3 regions of the Moellerella wisconsensis genome follow, and region 1 is predicted to be linked to each of the others. Evidence: riboswitches for the same ligand, from Rfam matches in the RefSeq annotation. Region 1 holds a riboswitch; each other region holds the start of a gene.
What was found. Region 1 has a riboswitch for thiamine pyrophosphate ahead of thiC (phosphomethylpyrimidine synthase ThiC). Riboswitches for the same ligand answer to the same signal wherever they lie in the genome.

Region 1 (5,831 bases):
TAATTGAGTGAGAATAATTGATAATCACGCGGTGTTAATACTCCTCCCCATGAATCAAAAATCATAACTGATTGCGCGCCCGCCTTAATTTGTGCATTAAGATATAAAATTACGCTATCAGCCAGTTTATCCAGCAACAGATGCAATGATTGTGGATCGGCATACATCATTTTTTTTATTTTAGTAAACGCTTTACTGCTGCCGCCTTCAACCATATAAGTTGCCAGCGTCCACGGGCTACCGGAGAATCCGATTAAAGGCACGTCACCTTTTAAGGCTTTACGGATAGCTCTCACCGCATTCATCACATAACCCAATTCTTGCTCGGGATCTTGTACAGGAATTTTTTTAACATCAGCAGCACAAGTAATCGGATGTTTAAATCGAGGGCCTTCTCCGGCTTCAAAATAGAGACCTAATCCCATCGCATCTGGAATAGTTAGAATATCTGAGAATAAAATTGCCGCATCTAATGGAAAGCGTCTAAGTGGCTGGAGTGTGACTTCGCAAGCCAATTCTGTATTTTTGCATAATGAGAGGAAATCTCCCGCTTGCGCTCTTGTCGCTTTATATTCTGGCAAGTAACGCCCCGCTTGTCGCATCATCCATACCGGTGTTACATCTACAGGTTGGCGAAGCAATGCACGCAAGTAGCGGTCATTTTTCAACTCAGTCATCATTCACTCCATTTATTAAGTGGCCGCCGAAAATGGCTGCAAATATTGGGCACTATTGTAGCATGCTAATTGATTAAAAACCGTTTAGCGCCCCTTAAAAACCTAAGGTCTACTAGGCACTTTCATCATCACTATTCTTGATTGCGACATAATGCAACAGTATCTTCAATTAATCGGCGAGCTATCGTTTCTGAACTCGGGATTTTGGGCAACTCATCATAATGATACCAATCAGCCTGAATAAGCTCATGTGGGTCAACTTCGATCTCTCCGCTGTCATAGTCTGCCAAAAATCCCATCATTAACGAATGAGGGAATGGCCATGGCTGCGATGAAACATAACGAATATTTTTAATTTTAATTTGGCTCTCTTCCATCACCTCGCGAGCCACTGCTTCTTCTAACGTTTCTCCAACCTCCACGAAACCCGCTAAAACAGTAAAGACCGGATTTTGTTTATGACGACGATGTTGGGCCAATAAAATATGCGAATCACGACGGATAGCCACAATAATGCACGGTGCAATTTGCGGATAATAGCGCTCTTGGCAGTGGTCACATAAACATGCCCACTCGGTTGGGCTGTGGCGCATTAATGTTCCACAATAACCACAATAACGATGTGAGCGATAAAATTCCGCCAGCTGTACACCGCGCCCAGCAAGACGAAATAAACCTTCATCTTGTGCTGCGACCATTCTTGGCGAGACCATATCGATAGGCATTTTTTCTGCAATTAGCCAAACTAACTCACCTTGCCATTCACCAATAATAGTTGCCGTTTTACCCACCAGTGACCATTTTTCTGCCGTGCCATAAGGAGCATCTCCTTTCGGTAGCCATAAACGCCCCGCAAAACAAACAAACCACCAGCCACTTTCTGTTCCCGTTAATATTATTTTTTTCATAAGCTTATATTTCTATCACGTTGATATTTATAAATTATAATATTCCAATAACATAAAGATACTCTGTTCTGCTGAAATATCATTCATTACTTTCTAGTCTTTTTGTAAGAGAAATATTCAGTGATGTAATCCATTTTGTATTGTCCTCAGCGATTTGTCTAAAAAGTGTCATCAATATTTCAATTGTTTGTCATCTAATATTCTTACCCTGAACACGTTTCAGTAACTGAAATATTAATCGTGATTCCGTTTATCGTCAGAAATACAGCAATATCCTCATCAATTATCTGGCGGTCAGCGCCAACGTGTTGCGCTAGCTCGCACCCTAGTTATGCAACCTAAAATTTTGCTATTAGATGAGCCACTTTCAGCATTAGATGCCCGTATTCGTAAAAATTTACGTCAACAAATTCGCCGTATATAACGAGAACTTAATTTAACCACATTATTTGTCACCCATGATCAAGATGAGGCGATGATCTTATCGGATAAGATCTTTTTAATGAATCAAGGGGTAATTATTCAAAATGACAGCGCAGAAAATATCTATACTTAACCTGCTAATCAATTTGTGGCGCGTTTTATGGGGCATTACAATCTAATAGAGGCAGAAAAAGCCAATAAATTATTAGGGATTAATCAGCAAGGCATGTTGGCTATTCGTCCTGAATCTATCTATGTCCGCGAAACCGGTCGTCATTACGGTAACCATATTTCTGCACCTGTGGCGGCCACAATTGTAGAACATCAATTGTTAGGCAATATTATTCGCTATACAGTCCAAACCGCGGCAGGAGAAATGACGGTCGACTTACTCAATCGTTCTTCAGAACGTTTATTTGAGCCCGGTAGCCAGCTTGAATTATTGTTTAATAAGAATGAAATTCGCTCGCTAGCTTAATAATTAACAGACATCATATATAAGCCAATAACACAGCCTCAAGGTTACAATAATGACAACAAAAATAGCGGTGTTTGATTTAGACGAAACACTGATCCAAGGCGATAGCAGTGTATTATGGACACATTATCTATGGGATAAACAGATCATCAACGATCCCCAATTTATCGCCGAAGATAGCCGCATGATGGCACAATATAATGCGGGTATATTAGATATGCCCGCGTACCTAGCCTTTAGTATGCAAGCACTTGCGGGCATTCCAACCGAGCAAGTTGATATATGGCTCGATGACTTTGTTAATACCATCATCCTGCCCAACATTTATCCAGCAGCTCGCCAGTGTATCGACGATTATCGTCAGCGTCATATTCCCGTGATAATCATCTCTGCAACGGTCTCTTTTATTGTCAAAAAAATTGCCGCAAAACTGCATGCTGATTTTGCTATAGGTATCGATATGCAGGTGATTAATAATAGCTATTCAGGGACAATAAACGGGATTGCCAGTTTTAAAGCTGGCAAAGTAAAACGCCTCACCCAGTGGTTAAGTCAGCAACGAGTCAGCGATGCGGAAATTGTGTTTTATACCGACTCGGCTAATGATTTGCCCATGTGTTATTTTGCAGATCAAGTCATTACCATCAATGCTGACCCTCGACTGGCAGAAATCGCGATGGAGCAGCAATGGACTCAATTGCAGTGGAAAATTTAATCGATTTAGTGCTTAGCCTATCGATTATCTAGATTTAATATTATTTAACTTATAAATAATTAAGGGGGTTGTAGTTTTTATAATCCCTTTTATACTGGTTCGCATCTTGTCGGAGTGCCTAGAATACGAAAGTATACAGGCTGAGACCGTTAATTCGGGATCCGCGGAACCTGATCGGGTTAATACCCGCGAAGGGAACAAGAGTAATCAATCCGCTAGAAATATAATTTACAGACTACGCGTTTATGCTGATTACCCGCTAGGTTAATCCTCGATAACCTAACAAGCATATCGATTTATCTGCCTTATCTAGCTGCCTTAACGATACTCCCGCCAAGCTCCAGACAAGCAACTTTCTAACTATAACCCGTTATCCATTCATCCAGTGGAATAACATTGTCAGGAAATTGCTATGTCCGAAAATACTGTAATCCCTAGCCATGATGTTTCTCCAGCGCCAAGCCCTACCCGTCGCCGTAAAGCACAACGCGACGCCGCAGAAACTTATATTAATACTCTGCAAGGGGTCTCATTCCCTAATTCTAAACGTATTTATTTGACCGGCTCGCGTGCCGATATTCAAGTGCCAATGCGTGAAATTCAACTAACGCCGACCTTGCTCGGCGGCACCAAAGAACAGCCTCAATATGAACAAAATGAAGCCGTTCCTGTTTATGATACCTCGGGCGCTTATGGCGATCCCAATGCAAAATTGAATGTACATGAGGGATTAAAAAAACTGCGTAGCGCATGGATACAAGAGCGCAATGATGTCACTCAGGTCGAAAATTTAAGCTCTGATTTTACCCAACAGCGTCTCGCCGATGAAGGGCTAGACTCTCTCCGCTTTACACAACGGCCTCATCCTCTAAAAGCTAAATCTGGCCACTGTGTAACGCAATTGCACTATGCGCGTCGGGGCATAATTACCCCCGAAATGGAATTTATTGCGATCCGTGAAAATATGGGCCGCGAACGCATTCGCTCAGACGTCCTACGCCAACAACATTCTGGGCAAAATTTTGGCGCTAATTTAACCGACAATATCACCGCAGAATTTGTACGCCAAGAAGTCGCAGCCGGTAGAGCTATCATTCCTGCTAATATCAATCATCCCGAATCAGAACCTATGATTATAGGGCGCAATTTTTTGGTCAAAGTAAACGCCAATATCGGTAACTCCTCGGTCACTTCCTCTATCGAAGAAGAGGTCGAAAAACTCATTTGGTCAACCCGCTGGGGCGCAGATACGGTGATGGATTTATCCACCGGGCGTTATATACATGAAACTCGGGAATGGATCCTACGCAATAGCCCTGTGCCTATTGGTACCGTACCGATTTATCAAGCATTAGAAAAAGTTAACGGCGTGGCTGAACACCTAACCTGGGAAATGTTCCGCGATACCTTATTAGAACAAGCAGAGCAAGGCGTCGACTACTTCACAATCCATGCCGGTGTATTGCTACGTTATGTCCCGATGACCGCCAAACGCCTTACGGGGATCGTCTCTCGCGGAGGGTCGATAATGGCAAAATGGTGTTTATCACATCATCAAGAAAACTTTCTGTATCAACATTTTCGGGAAATTTGCCAACTGTGTGCCGCTTACGATGTCGCGTTATCTTTAGGTGATGGGTTACGTCCAGGTTCCATTCAAGATGCTAACGATGAAGCACAATTTGCCGAATTACATACTTTAGGTGAGCTCACCAAAATTGCTTGGGAATACGATGTCCAAGTCATGATAGAAGGCCCGGGACATGTGCCGATGCAGATGATCCGCCGTAACATGACGGAAGAGCTTGAACATTGCCACGAAGCCCCATTTTATACTCTTGGGCCGTTAACGACAGATATTGCCCCCGGCTACGATCATTTTACCTCAGGGATTGGAGCAGCAATGATCGGCTGGTTTGGCTGCGCGATGCTGTGCTATGTCACCCCCAAAGAGCATTTGGGATTGCCTAATAAAGAAGATGTTAAACAAGGGCTAATTACTTACAAAATTGCTGCCCATGCAGCTGATTTAGCCAAAGGTCATCCCGGAGCGCAAATTCGGGATAATGCGATGTCAAAAGCCCGCTTTGAATTTCGCTGGGAAGATCAGTTTAATTTGGCGCTCGATCCCGAAACTGCACGTAAATATCATGATGAAACCTTGCCACAAGCCTCGGGCAAAATCGCGCATTTTTGCTCCATGTGCGGGCCTAAATTCTGTTCGATGAAAATATCACAAGAAGTTCGAGATTATGCGGCGGCACAAGATGCGGGAATGGCACAAATGTCTGAAGCCTTCCGTGCCCATGGTAATGAACTTTATCATGATCCTGCGCGACTTAATGCCGAGACCACACACACGGAGGTAGAGGCTGATGAAAAAATTGCCTGATGCCCCTTTTCCTCCGACGCTACCCCGTTTAGGGCTGTATCCGGTCGTGGATTCCGTGGAATGGATCAGACGCCTGCTTGATGTGGGTGTCACCACCTTACAATTACGCATTAAAGACAGCAACGCAGATACAGTTGCAGCGCCTATCCGCCAAGCCATTCAGCTTGGTCAGCAATATCATGCCCGTGTATTTATCAACGATTATTGGCAATTAGCGCTAGAGCATGGTGCTTATGGC
Region 2 (5,831 bases), 290 kb from region 1:
TAGTGAAAAGCAAAGTAACAGCAGCAGCATAGCGGTAACCGCACCGTCATTGGTTCGATACGCTCCTATTTGCTGATACAGATAATAAGGCAGAGTGCGGAAATCTTCGTTGCCAAACAGTGCAACAACCCCAAAATCACCGATAGAAATCACACAGGCAAATGCTAAGGCTTGCCCTATCGGGCGCTTCAAGGCTTTTATTTCGATTAATCGTAAGCGATTGATCCCTTGTATGCCTAAAGATTGGCACAAAGGGTTATAGCGGGCAGCTAGATCACGCATTGGATCCTCTAATACTTTAAGCGCATAAGGGATAGCGATTAACGCGTTGGTTAAAATAACAATGCCATAAGGAGATTCCGGTAAGCCAATAGTTTGATTGAATAAAATAAAAAATCCTGTCGCGAGAACAATTCCTGGCATCGCCAATATTAACAATCCACTGAGTTCGATAGTTCGTGCCAATCGTAGCGCATGATTAATGCGTAACTGACGGCTGCTCCACAGTAACATCAGCGTTAATATTACACATAAAATACCGGCGCTAACGGCAATAATTACCGACGTAGTTAGCGCTTGCCATAAGGCGGGTTGGCGTAAAACATCCATCAATCCGCGGTTTAGGCCTGCCATAATTACCGCCAGTAGCGGGGGGATAAGTAGCAGAATTGCGGCGATGATCACGCTGATATCACGAATTTTACGCCAAAGTGTATCTTGAGGATTATTCCATTTTTGTTGTTGGCTAAATCCAACTGAAAATGCAGCATTCATTTTTTGACTCAGCAACATTAATCCTAAGCAAAAAATAATCTGGATCAGTGCTAATAATGCGGCTTGACCAAGGTCAAAGTCATAGCTAAGGGCTTGATAAATAGCTAATTCAATGGTGGTTGCAGCTGGGCCTCCGCCTAATGCTAGTACCGTAGCAAAGCTGGCAAAACAGAGCATAAATATTAAAGCTGCGGTGGGTAACATCTGGCGCCGCAAATACGGCCATTCCACAAGACGAAATTGCTGCCATTCACTCATGCCTAACTGTGCAGCGATTTGCCGTTGTTCAGTAGAAATGCTTTCTAGTGCAAGTAATAACATACGGGCAGCGAGTGGCAGATTAAAAAAGATATGTGCCAGTAAAATACCGCTCAATCCATAAGGTGAGAATTGATAATCAATACCTAAATATGCCGAGAGCTGTGCTAGCCAGCCGGTGGAGCCATACACGGAGAGAATACCGAAAATTGCCACTAACACTGGTAGTACTAAAGTCATCGCGCATAAACGCAATAACAATGTTCGTCCCCAAAATCGTCGCCGATAGAGCGCTCTCGCTAATAAAATTGCTGGCAATACCGAAAAAATAGCCGACAAAAAAGCCTGCCAAAAAGTAAATCGAATTACATGCCATAAATAGCTGTCATCGATAATCGCTTTAAAATTCAGCTCCGGTGAAAATAATAGCAGCGCGCCACAGGCCGATACCGCGATAAGGATCAGCAATCCACTGGCAATAGCCCCAGGGATAAGCGAGCGATTAATTATTGACTGACTGCAGTTTGCCATAAACGAGTCCATGCATTACGTTCTTTAGCAACTTCTGCTGCGCTGAACTGGAGAGATTTTTTGGGTAATGGTAATTGCTCGTATACCGCTGGTAACGGGATATCAATCACCGGATACATCCAGTTAGTGGTAGGTAATTCCTTTTGGAATTGAGGGGTTAGCATAAATTGCATAAATTGCTGCGCTAGCTCAGGTTGTGGGCTATTTTTTAATTGTGCGGCAACTTCAACTTGCATGTAATGGCCCTCATCAAATAGCGCAGCGGCGTAATTATCTTTGTTATCCGCCAAAATATGATAGCCCGGAGAGGAAGTATAACTGAGCACAAAATCGCCTTCACCTTTGAGGAATAGCCCATAGGCCTCACTCCAGCCTTTAGTCACCGTCAGGGTTTTTGCGGCTATTTTTTGCCATTCAGCGGCGCTTTTATCGGCGTATATTTTTTCCATCCACAGCAATAATCCTAAACCTGGCGTGCTAGTACGAGGATCTTGATAAATTATTTTCCACTTTTCAGGGCTATTTATCAGTTGGTCCATACTGGTGGGCGGATTTTTGATTTTATTGGTGTCGTAGATAAAGGCGAAATATCCATAGTCGAAAGGGATAAATGTTGAGTTTTTCCAGACAACCGGTAATTTTAGTGCCGTTTGATCAATCTTACTTTCGCTAAATAAACCGGTTTTTTGTGCAGTATCAATCAAGTTATTATCCAGCCCTAACACAATGTCAGCCTTGGATTTTTTACCTTCCATACGCAAGCGATTTAATAATGAAACGCCATCCCCTAACGCCACTAATTTTAATTCGCAGCCACATTGTTGTTCAAAACTGCGTTTAATTGCAGGGCCGGGTCCCCATTCTGCGGCAAAGGAATCATAGGTATACACGGTAAGCGTTGGTTTATCGGCTAAGGCGGCATGGCTAAAAACCAGTGCTAACATGGCGCTGGTGGCGAGTTTAAAATAGTTGCATTGAGACACGCTTCACTCCTGAATTAAAAAAACATTACACAGGATTTGAGATGGCGCTAAGAGAAAGTTTCATTAGGCAGGTACATCGCTCAAATCCCTACACCGATATTAGTCGGATCAGGTTCGACGGGTTTTTTCTCAGCCTGACTATTTGCGTCATAGCACCCCGTTGAGTCAGTGGCTATTGTAGTGACTTCGCGCATATCTGCAAACTCTATTGATAGTAGTTTACCGACTGGGGTATGTATGAAACAATTAGCTATCTTTCAAATTTGGTTATTGAGGTAGTCTGGTGATCGATGATGATGGCTACCGCCCGAATGTAGGAATTGTAATTTGTAATCGGCAAGGGCAAGTTTTGTGGGCTCGTCGCTATGGCCAACATTCATGGCAGTTTCCTCAAGGGGGGATTAATCCCGGGGAATCACCAGAACAGGCTATGTATCGGGAACTCTATGAAGAAGTCGGTTTACATCGCAAAGATGTTAAACTGCTTGCGTCTACCCGAAATTGGTTACGTTACAAATTACCCAAGCGTTTGGTGCGTTGGGATACAAAACCCGTGTGTATCGGTCAGAAGCAGCGTTGGTTTTTATTGCAATTACAAAGCAACGAGAATGAAATTAACGTGCAACGCAGTAAATCGCCGGAATTTGATGGCTGGCGATGGGTTAGTTATTGGTATCCTGTCAGACAAGTGGTTTCTTTTAAACGCGAAGTGTATCGCCGCGTAATGAAAGAATTTGCGCCTGTAGTGATGCCAATGCAGGAGCCACAACCTATGCAACGTACTGTTTATTCTCATCGCCGTAGGCGGTTTTAGGCGGATTTATGCTGGCGCGTTTGCGGGAGATTGTTGAAAAAGTTGCGATGGCAACAACTTTGGCAGAGGCGTTGGAACTGCTAGTGACTGAAACCTGTCATGCGATGCAGACAGATGTATGTTCTATTTATCTAGCAGATAGCCAACGCCAATGCTATTACTTAATGGCTACCCAAGGCCTGAAAAAGCCCAAAGGGATTGCGGTTCGCTTAGGTTTTGATGAAGGTGTGGTCGGTGCTGTTGGCCGCCAATCTGAAATGCTCAATCTTGCCGATATCCGTGAACACCCTCAATTCAAATTATTACCTCAACTTCGAGAAGGGCAGATGCGTGCTTTTCTCGGTGTTCCTATCGTTTATCGCCGTCAACTGCTTGGTGTCTTAGTGGTTCAGCAGCGCGAGCGTCGTTTATTTAATGAAACCGAAGAGTCATTTCTGGTGACTTTATCAATGCAGCTGGCTGCCATATTAGCCCAGGCTCAAGCCAAAGGGATTTTTGGTCAATATCGACAAAATCGAATTAAGGCCTTACCTATCGCTAATGGGATAGCCATGGCTTATGGTTGGCGCGATATGTCACAGCCACTTTTAGAACATGTGTGTCAGGCATGCGCTCTTGATATTGATGCCGAACGTCATCGGTTGGCTGAAGCGCTGGAAGATGCAAGCGCTGAATGTCGGCGAATTAGTAAACGATTTTTAGCCAGCGCGCAAAAAGAAAGTGCGGCGATTTTCGATCTTTATAATCACTTGATTAATGACTCCCAGCTGCGAAAACGCTTATTTGCTACTATCGAACAAGGTTTAATCGCTGAATGGGCGGTGAAATCAGTCATTGAAGACTATGTTAACCAGTTTTCGCAGCTAAATGATCTCTATTTACGCGAACGCGGTTCCGATTTACGCGCTCTAGGGCAGCGTTTATTATTCCATCTGGATGATAGTTTAACGGCCACTGAACAGTGGCCTGAACGATTTATTTTAGTCGCCGATGAGCTCAGCGCTAACTTACTGGCAGAGATCCCGATTGAACAATTAGCCGGTGTGATTGTGCGCGATGGGGCAACCCATTCACACTCGGCGATTTTAATTCGCGCCATGGGGATCCCGGCGATTATGGGGGCAGATATTGAGCCGTCATTATTGCATAACCGTTTATTAATTCTTGATGGCTATCGCGGTGAAATCTTTATTGAGCCAGAAAATATCATTGCTCAAGAATACCGTCAGATAATTGAAGAAGAAAAAGTTCTTAGCCGGTTAGCCGAAGGGACATTACAGCAGCAAGCCGAGTTACTTGATGGAGAAACGGTCTCTATCCAGTTAAATGCGGGTCTTAGTTTGAAATACGAGCAAAAAATCAACCAAAGTGTTGATGGTATCGGTCTGTATCGTACAGAGCTACCGTTTATGCTGCAAAATGCCTTTCCCTCCGAAGATGAACAAAAGCTGCTTTATCAAGAGATGCTTCAGTTATTCCCAGACAAGCCGGTAGTGCTAAGAACTCTCGATATCGGGGCAGATAAACAGCTGCCTTATATGCCGATTAATGAGGAAAATCCATGTTTAGGTTGGCGGGGTATGCGAATTATGCTCGATCAACCGGAGATATTCCTGATCCAATTACGCGCCATGTTGCGAGCCAACGCGCAAAGCAATAATTTAAAAATCTTGTTGCCGATGGTCACCAGTATCGATGAAGTTGATGAAGCATTAAAACTGATCCAACGGGCGAAGCAAGAAGTTGAGCTATTTTTAGAACAATCAATTTCATTACCGCCCATCGGCGTTATGCTGGAAGTGCCCTCATTGGTTTTCTTGATCCCTCAATTACGCCAGCGGATAGATTTTATTTCTATCGGAACCAATGATTTAACTCAGTATCTTTTGGCTGTTGATCGCAATAATACTCATGTAGCTGCTATTTATGATCATTTGCATCCTGCGGTTATTCGTTTTTTGAAACTGGCGATTGATGAGTGTCAAAAAATGCAACTCCCGGTTAGTATCTGTGGCGAAATGGCCGGACAGCCTTTGGGGGCGATGGTATTACTGGCATTAGGTTACCGTAATTTAAGTATGAGCGGTCGCAGCGTACCGCGGATTAAATATCTTATCCGTCATTTATCGGCTGAAGTAATGGCACCGTTACTTTCATCGATTTTAGTTGCAGAAACTAGCCATCAAGTGAAGCAATTGACTACAGATTATATGGAGCTTAGGGGAATTGGCGGTTTAGTTCGTGGCGGTATTTAGTTATTTTATACTTTTTTTGTGAGTAAAGATGGCAATATAAATCGGAAACCTCAAATAATTTGGTTTGCGGATTTTTAACGTATCAGTATTATTTACCGCACAAAAAATATTGTACGGTTTGTAATTCCAATAAATTCCATCGATATCCAAGCGAATTTACCCGCAGGATGGTGTAAATATAGATTATTTAGTATTAATTGCAGCTTGGGTAGCGAC
Region 3 (5,831 bases), 1.7 Mb from region 1:
TAAATTTTAAGCTACAATTCTAATCATTATTAGCAAAATAAATTTATCTCACGCAATATAACCATCTATAGTAAAAGAATAATCAGGTCTAATTCTGCCCTGTCGTCATTAAATCTATGTATAAAAAGAGGTCAAAATATGGAGAATCCAAATGTCAGCATGCTGATTATATTTGCTCCAAATGCAACGAATCCTGAAGTGCGTAGTGCAGTAGAGAAATTACGTCATGAAGGTGCAAATATTCTAGTTCGTGTCTCTTGGGAACCTGATGATTTAACTCGCTTTATCGACGAAGCCGTGAACACGGGTATAGACACAGTTATTGCTGGTGGTGGTGATGGAACTATTAATGCCGTAGCTACCGCCCTAATGCGCTGCCAGAGTAGCTCAAGGCCTGCTCTCGCCATTCTGCCGCTAGGTACTGCCAATGATTTTGCCACCAGTGCTGGGATCCCAATCGAGATCGATAATGCCTTAGCTTTAGCTATTAAAGGAAAAGCAACCCTTATCGACTTAGCTAAAGTTAATGATGACTTTTATTTCGTCAATATGGCTACCGGTGGTTTTGGCACCCGTATAACAACAGAAACCCCCGCGGCCCTCAAATCTGCACTAGGTGGCATGGCCTATTTTGTCAACGGGCTATTTAGACCCGATACACTAAAAACAGATATTTGTCGCGTCGAAGCCGAAGATTTCAATTGGGAAGGTGAAACCTTAGTTATCGGTATTGGTAATGGTCGACAAGCCGGCGGCGGACAAGCTCTAACTCCAAACGCATTAGTCGATGATGGAAAATTAGACCTTCTGCTGATCCCTGCGCGTGAAATAATTCCGGCTATCGTCAATAACCTATTTAATCCCGAAAAAAATGACAGTATTATCCGCAGAACGAGTTCATGGATAAAAATTCATTCCCCACATAAAATGGTATTTAATCTCGATGGCGAACCACTGTCTGGTGAAACGTTCCGCTTTGAGATTTTGCCTAGCATTATTCGCTGTCGATTACCGCCACAATGTGATCTATTATCTTAGATAGTGCACATTTTCCGCTACTTTTGGCAGTCTTTAGCGCTATTTTTACTGCTGTTTTTACTCCTATTTGTACAGTTATTAACACAATTGTGTGTTGGAGTTTATTGTCCCGTTAATGATCCCCCAACACATAGTTACACCATTACAGATAGTTACCACCATTGATGAAAGTGATGAACTGGTCCAATACCCTGACCAACTTCTAATGAGTCCGCCATCAATAAAGCCTGCTGTAAATAATTTTTAGCCACCGGTAATGTGGTTTGCCAGTTACTAAATTTAGGCCGTAATGCTGCAAGTGCTGCTGATAACGTACAGCCAGTACCATGAGTATTCACTGTATTAATACGCGGCGCGGTAAATCGCCATTCACCTTGTGCAGTAAATAACCAATCTGGACTTTCTGCTTCATTCAAATGCCCCCCCTTCATTAATACCGCTTGGCAACCTGCTGCCAATAACATCCTTCCTTGTATTTTCATTTGATTTTCATTCGTAGCAACAGAAGTCGCCAATAATGTCGCAGCCTCCGGTAGATTTGGTGTAATTAATGAGACCAACGGCAGAAGTTGGCTCACCATAGTGCTTACCGCATCAGGAGATAAGAGTGGATCACCGCTTTTCGCAATCATAACGGTATCAAGGACAACATAAGGGATAGGATAGCGTTTTAAGGCACTAACAAGAACGGAAATATTTTGGCTATTCGAGAGCATTCCAATTTTTGCGCTATCGATTCGCACATCTGACAAAACGGATGCGAGCTGAGTCGCAAAAAACTCGGAAGAAATATCGTAAACCGCTTGAACCCCTTGGGTATTTTGTGCAACCAGCGCAGTAATCACTGAGGTTCCGTATACACCAAGGGCTGAAAAGGTTTTTAAATCGGCTTGAATCCCGGCTCCACCACTAGGATCAGTTCCAGCGATGGTTAATGAATTGATTCTCACTATATCACTCCTTAAATGCGGATTATAAGTGTTGGTAACTTAAGTGCCGGTAAGGAGTGGTGATTTGGCAGGAAAAAGATGTCCAGTTTACCGACTTCCCTACGCTGGCATTATCCAGATCAGGTAATACGGGTTCATCTCAGCCTAAAGGCGCCCCGAGTCAAATGCTCTACCGTTTTCGGCAAAAGCATAAAATATGCAGATTAGTATCGCATTAATTACCAACGCAAACCAGCAGGTAAAATCAAACACATTTAGCCCAATAAAATACAACTAATATTTTATTAATTTATCTGTCGCCAAATATAATTACTTTATATTTATCTATTTACGCTACAATAAACCAAACTAAAACAATGCTAAAACACTTTTCTATTTAAACTTTCATTATTTAAATAATATTATTTACAGCCACATAAAAATAACCTAGAGAAACTATTAGATTTTTATTCATTGATATTAGCCTATCATCAACCTCTACATAATGGGTACGCTAGCCATTCCCTATACTATCAGCCGTACTAACCCCTTATTAAGGCTAAAAATTTATAATCTGATAAGTCAAAAATAGAAACCTAATACATATATAAGTTAAGATTTTTCTTATAATGAATAATGTATTAGTTTTCACTTTTTTAAAAAATGTTATTATAGGTCAATATAATATTTTTAAATGCCATTGCTGATTGTTTTAACATACATTTTGTCCGAAGGATTTTTTAGGGTAAGAGATGAAAAACACGTGATGTGTTAACGTATATTGGAATTGTAATGACTGTAAAAAATTGGGTGATCCTAGCGGCGAGTTCAACTTTCTGGTTAAGCTCGGCTACTTGCTCCGCATCTTCCACTTCAGACGTTGCCCCTGCATCAATAAAGACGCCGGGATTGTGGGATAAATTTACCAGCAATGTCAATAAAACATGGGATTCTCCTGAATATGAGGTCTATTTACCGGCAGTAACTTGGCATAACCGTTTGACATATGACAAGAAAAAAACCGATAAATATAATGAGACCCCTTGGGGTTTAGGGCTAGGTAAATACCGCTATGATGAAGATAATGATTGGCATTCTCTTTATGCAATGGCGTTTATGGATTCAAATGACAAAGTCGAACCCATTATAGGTTATGGCTTTCAGAAAATGTGGATCCCCAGAGATATAGACGGCTTTCGTATGGGGGCGGGTTTTACCTTAAGTATCACGGCGCGCCATGAATATAACTATATTCCAATGCCATTGCCTTTACCTTTAGTTTCGATTGAATATAATCGTTTAGCATTTCAAGCCACCTATGTTCCAGGCACCTATAATAATGGTAACGTATTATTTGCATGGTTCCGTTGGAAATGGTAACAATAAGATTATCAAGAAATACTCCGTAAAAATATTTCATAATAAAAAGGCGACTAATAGAATAATCATCAGTCGCCTTTTTAGTTTCTATTTTAATCCAGTAACTCTAGGTATTTGCGTCTGATCATTAGCTATACCGAATATTCTATTGACTTTATTATAAACTAATTACGCAGATTCGTTGTTATTGGTAGCCTGTTTTCTGGCGTTAGAGAATTGGAAACCAATCCATAAAAATCCAATCCAAAATGGCATTAAAATCACCGAGATACGAATACTATCAGTCATCAAAATAATGATTAAAATAAAAGCTAAGAACGCTAAACACAAATAATTACCAAATGGGTACCATAGCGCACGGAAACGAGTGGTCACACCTTGTTTATTTTTCGCTGCACGGAATTTAAGATTAGAAACACAAATCATAATCCAGTTAATCACCAGCGTGGTTACAACCAATGACATCAATAATTCAAGAGCCTTACCTCCCATCATATAGTTAACCACAATACCCAATGAGGTCGCTAATGCGGAGACTGAAAGTGCCATTAGCGGAACGCCACTACGCGTCACTCGGGTTAAGAAACGAGGGGCATTTCGTTGCTGCGCTAAACCGTAAAGCATACGGCTGGTACTATATACACAGCTATTATAAACCGAGAGCGCCGCAATCAAGATAACCGCATTCAAAGCATTAGAGACTAATTTATCGCCTAAATCATGGAAAATAAGCACAAATGGGCTTTCACCACTCACCACATTTATCCATGGATATAACGAAAGTAATACGGCTAAAGAACCAATATAAAAAATAAGAATACGATAAACCACTTGGTTAGTAGCTTTAGGAATACTGGTTTGTGGATCTTCTGCTTCAGCTGCCGTAATCCCCACTAACTCTAAGCCACCAAAGGAGAACATAATGACTGCCAGCGCCATCACTAGTCCAGAAATACCGTTAGGGAAAAAGCCTCCGTGCTGCCAAAGATTGGCAACAGAAGCTTGAGGTCCACCATTTCCACTGATCAGTAAATAAGACCCAAATATTATCATCGCAATAATGGCTACGACTTTAATAATTGCAAACCAAAATTCGGTTTCACCGTATAAACGTACATTAATTAAGTTAATACCATTAACGGCTACAAAGAAAATAGCCGCAGATATCCAAGTTGGTAAGTCTGGCCACCAATATTTCATGTACATGCCGGCAGCAGTCAATTCTGCCATTCCGACTAGAATAAACATTGCCCAGTAATTCCAACCGGATAAGAAACCAGCAAAGCTACCCCAATACTTATAAGCAAAGTGACTAAATGAGCCTGCGACAGGCTCTTCAACAATCATCTCGCCTAGCTGACGCATAATAAGGAAAGCAATAAATCCACTAACGGCATATCCTAATAAAACTGAAGGACCCGCCATATTAATCGTTTGGGCGATCCCTAAAAATAACCCTGTACCAACAGCACCCCCTAAAGCAATCAGCTGAATATGCCGATTTTTTAATCCTCGCTTTAACGTTTGCTCATTCATTTCTGACATTATGACACCCTTGATTGTTTTTTATTATTCGTGATTAATTATTCAACAATTTTATAATTACACGATTTTATCTTCGTATTAATAGCATTATTTGCTAATTAATCATAACTAAAATTAGTCAATAAAAGAGTTTTACCGACTACTAATTTGTAAGCAATTAAAAGGGTAACCAATCAGTTATTTGACAAATGCCATGCTTAAAATCCTTGCCGTCCTGATCACACACATTGTCTAATGCCAACAAATACAACAACAAGCAACTAAATATGACCAAGAGAATAATAAGTAATCTTTTAATTTTAATCAATTTTTTACCTTTCAGTCATGCAACTTGATCAACCAGCCATTCACTTTGGATGATATAAAAGATCCTTTTCACCATTTTACACTGCCTACCTTAAGTGTAATAACATTCCGATAGTCTACAGTTTTTACATTTATTCAAAATTATTATTCGATTCAATCGTTGATTAATTGAACTGTTAGCGTTTATTACAGGCAAGTTTTCAGTCTTATAATGATGATAATAGCGTAAAATACAACCTTGACGTTGAGTTAACTGATTTTACCGCACAACTGGCCTTTGTCATCTACAAAAAAAGTTGTGTATACTGCATTTACCCTTAACTAGCCTGTAATTGAGATGCCACAATATAATCACCTAGCATTGGTCTGCGCCTTAAGTAAATGGATTGAAAACCATTTAGGTCGAGTCATCCACTTGGAAGAACTAGCTGCCTATTCCGGCTACTCACTGTGGCATATGCAAAAAATATTCAAAGAAGTAACTGGAATTTCTCTCGGTAAATATATTCGCCAACGACGACTCGCGGGAGCTGTTAATCTACTGAGGAACAGTCAGCAGTCTATTTTTGATATCGCTCTAGATTTTGGCTTTGGTTCTCAATCTCATTTTACTTATATGTTTCGCAAAGAATA

Region 2: linked by a shared signal. The riboswitch ahead of thiB (thiamine ABC transporter substrate binding subunit) and the one ahead of thiC (phosphomethylpyrimidine synthase ThiC) in region 1 are both predicted to bind thiamine pyrophosphate.
Region 3: linked by a shared signal. The riboswitch ahead of thiD (bifunctional hydroxymethylpyrimidine kinase/phosphomethylpyrimidine kinase) and the one ahead of thiC (phosphomethylpyrimidine synthase ThiC) in region 1 are both predicted to bind thiamine pyrophosphate.

The regions. Positions count from the first base shown of each region.
Region 1 is NZ_CP093242.1:316,856-322,686, reverse strand. It holds gene hemE (uroporphyrinogen decarboxylase) at 1-677, opposite strand, end outside; gene nudC (NAD(+) diphosphatase) at 809-1,585, opposite strand; partial or broken gene MNY66_RS01340 (ABC transporter ATP-binding protein) at 1,851-2,486, shown strand; gene MNY66_RS01335 (HAD family hydrolase) at 2,539-3,201, shown strand; TPP riboswitch at 3,302-3,415, shown strand; gene thiC (phosphomethylpyrimidine synthase ThiC) at 3,614-5,593, shown strand; gene thiE (thiamine phosphate synthase) at 5,577-5,831, shown strand, end outside.
Region 2 is NZ_CP093242.1:605,316-611,146, forward strand. It holds gene thiP (thiamine/thiamine pyrophosphate ABC transporter permease ThiP) at 1-1,563, opposite strand, end outside; gene thiB (thiamine ABC transporter substrate binding subunit) at 1,539-2,507, opposite strand; TPP riboswitch at 2,614-2,716, opposite strand; gene rppH (RNA pyrophosphohydrolase) at 2,830-3,360, shown strand; gene ptsP (phosphoenolpyruvate--protein phosphotransferase) at 3,369-5,615, shown strand.
Region 3 is NZ_CP093242.1:2,040,475-2,046,305, forward strand. It holds gene yegS (lipid kinase YegS) at 139-1,038, shown strand; gene thiD (bifunctional hydroxymethylpyrimidine kinase/phosphomethylpyrimidine kinase) at 1,191-1,991, opposite strand; TPP riboswitch at 2,068-2,156, opposite strand; gene pagP (lipid IV(A) palmitoyltransferase PagP) at 2,760-3,347, shown strand; gene MNY66_RS09035 (amino acid permease) at 3,516-4,892, opposite strand; gene mgrB (PhoP/PhoQ regulatory lipoprotein MgrB) at 5,050-5,199, opposite strand; gene MNY66_RS09045 (helix-turn-helix domain-containing protein) at 5,536-5,831, shown strand, end outside.